Allorhodopirellula heiligendammensis: one gene and its partner. The protein of the gene in region 1 interacts with the protein of each later gene in a pairwise test. Links are inferred from orthologs where the notes say so. Each region holds a gene or a part of one and is shown on either strand. Other genes may lie near its edges.

Evidence for each region.
Region 2: the proteins of thrS (region 1) and rplA interact in binary tests that used the Escherichia coli proteins (3 or more experiments, as listed by UniProt). The link is inferred for Allorhodopirellula heiligendammensis from one-to-one orthologs.

What each region holds. Positions count from the first base shown.
Region 1 is NZ_SJPU01000003.1:40,938-44,248, reverse strand. The notes cover bases 1-2,990. They hold thrS (threonine--tRNA ligase), read right to left. Parts: upstream 2,605-2,990; coding sequence 397-2,604; downstream 1-396. Other genes in these bases: mutL (DNA mismatch repair endonuclease MutL), read left to right, coding at 1-300. In the rest of the region: Poly21_RS20195 (EF-hand domain-containing protein), read left to right, coding at 3,011-3,311. UniProt on the Escherichia coli protein: Catalyzes the attachment of threonine to tRNA(Thr) in a two-step reaction: L-threonine is first activated by ATP to form Thr-AMP and then transferred to the acceptor end of tRNA(Thr). The rate-limiting step is amino acid activation in the presence of tRNA.
Region 2 is NZ_SJPU01000002.1:2,469,035-2,472,259, reverse strand. Bases 49-2,952 are described here. They hold rplA (50S ribosomal protein L1), read right to left. Parts: upstream 1,888-2,952; coding sequence 1,210-1,887; downstream 49-1,209. Other genes in these bases: Poly21_RS19380 (cofactor-independent phosphoglycerate mutase), read right to left, coding at 2,199-2,952; rplJ (50S ribosomal protein L10), read right to left, coding at 589-1,116; rplL (50S ribosomal protein L7/L12), read right to left, coding at 98-511. In the rest of the region: more of Poly21_RS19380, read right to left, coding at 2,953-3,225. UniProt on the Escherichia coli protein: One of the primary rRNA binding proteins, it binds very close to the 3'-end of the 23S rRNA. Forms part of the L1 stalk. It is often not seen in high-resolution crystal structures, but can be seen in cryo_EM and 3D reconstruction models.

The DNA of each region.
Region 1 (3,311 bases):
CCGAACAAGGATCCCGCAGAGATGCTGCGAACGATTTTAGAATCGGTGATGGGCGCCGGCCGCGATCCCAATCCCTATGACTTGCTGAACCATCTGCTCAGCACGGTGGCGTGCAAGGCTGCTGTGAAAGCGGGCGACCCGCTCTCGCCAGAGGAGATCGTCAGTTTGCTCGAACAGAAAGATCTTTACCAAGACACGCACCACTGCCCGCACGGACGGCCGACGGCTTTGTTCTTCAGTCGCGACGAACTCGATCGCATGTTCGGCCGCCTCGGACCTCGCGGACGCGTGACGGTTTAAGCGTCAACCGGCGGCTCCGCCCATCGGGAGTATCCGCACCGGCGCTGTCCTTATTTTCGCACGGGGTCTGGTCGACCCGATGTCCGACCGACCCTCTCAATACTCGTGCGACGTTTCACCCGATTCAGCGACCGATACACTCGATGATCGCACGGCTTGGCGAACGGTTCGGTTCTTGATTTCGTCGGTCAACCGAGCGATCGCTTCGGCGACGGGCATGGAACCAAGGTCCCCATCGATGCGGTCACGGAGGGCCACGTGTCCGCTCTCGGCTTCCTTGGGCCCCACGACGGCCATGTAATTGACCAAGTCGAGCTGGGCATTGCGGATTTTCGCCTGCACCTTGCCGTCGTGCGAATCCACGGTGACCTTCAGTCCCGCCTCGTCAAGTTGCTTGGCAACCGCAACGGCATAGTCAAGCGACTTGTCACTCAGCGGCAGCACGCGGACCTGTTCGGGCGATAGCCACATCGGGAAAGCCCCGGCAAAATGCTCGATCAACATCCCGGTAAATCGCTCAAGCGATCCGAACGGGGCGCGGTGGATCATGACAGGTTGATGGGTCGCGTTGTCGTTGCCTTTGTACTCGAGCTTGAACCGCTGCGGCAAGTTATAGTCCAACTGCACCGTTCCGAGTTGCCACGAACGACCGATGCAGTCTCGAACCATAAAGTCAGCCTTCGGTCCGTAGAACGCGGCTTCGCCAGGCTCCTCGTTGAACTCCAAACCGGAATGCTGCAGCACACCACGCAGGGCGCTTTCAGCGTGGTCCCAATTGGCTTCGCTACCGACGTACTTGCTGCTGTCGGGATCTCGCAACGACAGCTGGACGCGGTAATCGTCCAGGCCAACCGACTCCAACACAAATTTGGTCAGTTCAATGGTAGCGCGGAACTCCTCTTCAACTTGCTCAGCGGTGCAGAAGATGTGAGCGTCATCTTGAGTCAGACCACGCACCCGCATCATGCCGTTCAGTTCGCCGGTTTGCTCGTGCCGATAAACGGTGCCGAACTCGAACAATCGCAGCGGTAGCTGGCGATAAGATCGCGGCTGGGCGGCAAAGATCTGACAGTGATGCGGGCAATTCATCGGTTTGAGCAAATATCGCTCGTGGGTGAGTTGCCAGTCATGGAGTACCTTCTGTTTGGCATCGGCAGACGCAGACGCCTTGTACTGAGGCAGTTTGACCCCGAATACCTCCGCCGCCGCCATTAACTTTTCCTCGTCATCGCCACTGAGGTTGCCCTCATTGAGCCGACTGCTCCACGCATCGAGCAGCCCACCAACTTCGGTACCGAACAACGGGGCAAACTGGCTGTCGCGATAATACGGAAAGTGGCCACTGGTCTCGTACAATTCGACGCGACCGATGTGCGGACTGTAAACGGGATCGTACCCGCGTGAGAGCAACTCCTTCCGCAGGAAATCCTCCAAAGCTACCCGCACCCGGGCCCCCTTGGGCAACCACAGACAGAGTCCTTGGCCGACCTCCGGATTGATCGCGAACAATCCGTGCTGTTTACCGAGCACACGGTGATCGCGGCGCCTGGCTTCTTCTAGTTGCTCGAGGTAGGCGGCGAGTTCCTTCTTGTCAAAAAATGCAGTGCCGTAGACCCGTTGTAACTGTCGGCCGGCCGCGTCGCCCTTCCAGTAGGCGCCCGCCACGGACAGCAGTTTGATCGCTTTGATCATCCCCGCATGCGGGATATGGGGCCCTCGGCAGAGGTCAACAAATTCACCCTGACGATAAAAGCTGACGGTGGCTTGGTCGCCCAACCCCGTATCGATGTGCTCCACCTTGAGATCTTGGTCAAGATCGTCGCAGAGTTTGCGCGCCTCGTCGCGATCAAGCACAAATCGCTCGAACGGCTCTTTTTCCTTGATGATCTTTTTGATTTCGGCTTCAATTTTAGGAAAATCATCCTCGCTGATTTTCTCGGGCAGGTCGAAGTCGTAGTAGAACCCCCCGGACGTGGTCGGCCCGAACGCCAGCGAGACGCCTTGATAGAGCCGCATGATGGCGCGCGCCATCACGTGGGCCGCCGAGTGCCGCAGCACATCGAGCGCCGACGAGTCACGCGAAGTCAGTAGTTTGAGCGCCAGCGTCCCGTCTGCGCCGGCCACCTCGCCGAGCGGACGGAATGAATCCACAATCTTGCCGTCCACCTCAGCGGCCACGACGGAGCGGGCCAAACCGTCACTGATGCCCCGGGCAATGTCCATCGCCGTGGTATCGCCAGAATGACTGTGAGTGGTGCCATCGGGCAATTGAACGTCAACGTGTTGAACCGAAGCGGTAGACATGTTTGGTAAATACGGGAAAACGTGAAAAAAGCGAGAAATCGGCAGCGATCTTGCCCCAGGATAGCGTTTTCGACCGAAAAAGAGAAACCTCGGTTCGCCCGCATTTCTGAAAGAAGTGGGTCGGTCGAAAAATGCAGGCCAGCGACTCCATTCGTGCAGGTTGAATGAGCTCTGCGCAGGGCGGACAGAGCCGAGGATCCACAATCGCGAGCGACGATCGTTGGCTGAATTTCTTCTGTGGGCGAAACCCACCCGCCCTCTGCGGTGTTACAACGCCAGCATCGATTTCCCGCCCTCGCGGAATGAAATAGTTAAAAAAATGAATAGAGAGCGCAGATCGCACCCTATTCTTCATTCGACTCTCTCGAAATCTGCATCACTTTTCCTTCTATCGCGAATTCGATTCATGTCCATCCTCTGCTCTACTAGCGTACGTCGTTTAGCCCTGATTGCGGGAGTCGCGTGTCTGTGGTCGCTGCCGGTGCACGCCCAGCGTGGCGGGGGTGATCGTGGCGGCTTTGGGGGCGATCGCGGTGGTTTCGGCGGTGACCGTGGCGGCGATCGGGGGGGTGACCGAGGCGGAGATCGTGGAGGCGGTCCGAGTGGGTTCCTGTCGCGATTAGACCGCAACGGTAACGGCATGCTCGATCCCGACGAGCAAGAGGGACCGATGCGGTCCCTTGTCGAACGCATGCAATCGGCTGACC
Region 2 (3,225 bases), on another replicon or contig:
CGGGTCCCATCCTGAAGAGTCAGCGCAGCAAAAAACGTTCACCGAATGCGATTGATTCGGTGAACGTTCGATTGGGTTTCCGAAACCACCTGTGGAACTACTTGAGTTCGACGGTACCGCCGGCTTCTTCGACTTCGGCTTTGATCTTCGCAGCGTCTTCTTTCGAGACAGCTTCTTTGAGGGTCGCAGGAGCGCCTTCGACCAATTTCTTGGCTTCCATCAGGGAAGCGCCGGTGATGTTCTTGACGACCTTGACGACGTTCAGCTTCTTATCGCCGAAGCTGGTCAGGACGACGTCGAATTCAGTTTGCTCAACGGCTTCGGCTGCTCCGCCGTCTCCGCCTGCTGCCATCATCACAGCTCCACCGCCGGATGCAGGCTCGATGCCGTGTTCATCCTTGAGGTAGTCGCTCAATTCTTTGGCTTGCTTCAGGGTCATGTTGGCGATCTTATCGCCGAGTTCTTTGGCTTCGGCGCTGTATTCGGCGACCGCAGTTGCTTCATCGGACATGTCAAACTACCTCAAAAACGAAAAAGGTGATTCGGAAAAGTTGAATTGGGAAAAGCTCGGGTGAAATGAAGGCGTCGTTACGACTCGTCGCCTTCGCCCTTGCTCTTGATTTGGCTGTTGAGCGTACGCCCAGGACCGAGCAACGCACCGCTGAGGTTGGCACCCGGCGAAAGGATTTGACCAACCAGCATCGAGACTTGCTCTTCGCGACTGGGCCACTTGCTGATCGCCTTGACACCATCGGAGTCGAGGCGTTCGCCATCCATGACACCGCCAGTGGCGGTGAACTCGTCGTATTTTTCGCTGTCTTTATCCAGCCGCACGACTTCTTTGACGAGCGAGACAAAGTCATCCGCTCCCCACATCACTGCGACTTGACCACGGGTGTCATCGAACGCAGGGGCGAGCGTGGAGCCTTCGGTTGCCCGACGAGCCAGCGAGTTCTTAACAACCATCATGTGGATGTTTTTCTCGCTGAGTTCGCCACGCAATTCGTTGGTGGTATTCGCGTCCATGCCGGTGTAAGTCACCAACACAGCATCGGAGACCCCTTCGAAACGACGCTTCAGGTCACGGGTGACCAGCTCTTTAACGTATTTACTCATTTGATTTTTTCGCTGACGAAACTCACTACCGCGACAACGCGTGGCTGGGCAGAAACTTGAATTCGCCGATCCTTCTCGATCGTAATCGACGCTTTAGGTAAGGACTCGGACGCTGGGGGTCATCGTTGCACAGATGGCAACGCCTTTGATGTACGTGCCCTTGATGGACTGGGGCTTCATTCCAGAGATGTAATCAACGAACGCGGTGATATTCTCTTCGAGTTTTTGTGAGTCGAAACTCATCTTGCCGACCATCGCATGGACGTTTCCGCCCTTGTCATTGCGGAACTCGACTTTACCAGCCTTGTATTCACCAACGACCTTGCCGACGTCGGCGGTCACGGTTCCAGCACGAGGGCTAGGCATCAGGCCACGAGGGCCGAGCACACGACCAAGTGGGCCGACCAAGCCCATCATGTCGGGAGCAGCGATACAGACATCAAAGTCAGTAAAGCCGTCTTTGATTTTTTTAGCGAGGTCTTCTTGGCCGACTTCGTCAGCACCAGCCGCTTCAGCAGCCTTGGCTTGATCGCCCTTGGCAAACACGACGACGCGTTGCGTCTTGCCGATGCCGTGGGGCAGTACGAGTGAACCGCGAATGATTTGATCCGCTTGGTTGGGATCAACACCCAAACGCATGTGAACTTCGACCGTTTGGTCAAACTTCGTCGCGTCGTAGGTCTTGAGCGTCTCCACCGCCTTGGGAAGCGGCTGAAGCTCTTTGGGTTGTTTAGCGAGCGCGGAGCGATACCGCTTGGATTGTTTTGGCATATTGGTCACGACTCTTGGTGTCGGGTGGTTCGGCGAAACGACTCTGCCTCGTTCGGGTTTTAGCCGTGGATGGCTAATAACCGGTGAGCGGTCGCTTCTCCCACTTGGGGTCTCACGAGATTCCGACCAGCTCAATGAGATGCTCGACTCGTGAGAAGTGGCGGAGTTTGGCGAACCTTTCGCAGATCGTCAACCTCAACTCGCCCCAGGGAAGGGATTTTTTCAAACTTAGCGGCGGTGGGAGACGGAAATGCATCCCATGAACACTCACTGCCGTCTTGCTCGCGGCGGTGAGCCGGCTCCGGAAAGGGTCACTCGCGACCGAGGAACTTTGCCATCATGATCCAGCCGGGATCGAAGATGAGACCTGAGGCATTGGCGGTCACTTCGTCATAGGTCTGTGCGGCATCAGGTGTGACACTCTTGCCCGCCATGACCAACGGCACGGGGCCATGGGTGTGTTTCTTCGTGCGGCAGTACGTCGGGTGGTCCGGCAAGATGAGGATGCGGACGTCGTCACGCTCGCTGGCGGCTTTCCACAGTGGAGCGGCGATGAATTGGTCGATCTGCTCAAGTGCTTCGACCTTCGCGTCGGCGCGGCCTTCGTGGGAGGCTTCGTCGGGAGCCTCGATATGGACACACACAATGTCGTACTGGTCCAACGCCTTCACGGCGGCCTGTCCCTTGCCCGCGTAATTCGTATCGAGATATCCCGTCGCCCCGTCGACTTCGATGCGATCCCAGCCCGCCAAAGACGCCAATCCGCGTAACAGATCGACAGCGGTGATCATCACGCCTTTTAGTCCATAGCGTTCGTCGAATGTCGGTAGTCCCGGCGCGCCGCCACTGCCCCACAACCACACGTTGGTGGCAGTCGACTTGCCCGCCGCTGAGCGAGTTTTATTAATCGGATGGTCAGCGAAAATCTCTGCCGACGCAGTCATCAGGGCCACCAGCACATCGCTGCCAGGGCCGCGAGGAAAATCGTCGGCGATCGACAGGTCCGTCAGATCATGTGGAGCCGACGAACGCGTCGTGGGCGTGAAAGGCGATGGATGCTCGGCGTCTCCGCGATAGATCAGTAGGTTGCGGTAGCTGACACCGCTGACGAACTCCAGTCGCTTGGCCAGGTCTGCGGAAATCGCTGGGTGGTCACCTCCGAGGAGCGTTTTGTTCAGCTCTGCGAGCAGTTCGCTGCCTTCCTCGGTGCTGATATGACCGGCCGTGAAATCCATCATGATCTGATCGTTGACCGTGACGAAATTACACCGAATCGCACAGTCGTACGGCCCCAGCTGGATACCCGTTGCCGCCGCTTCAATAGGCGCTCGACCGGTG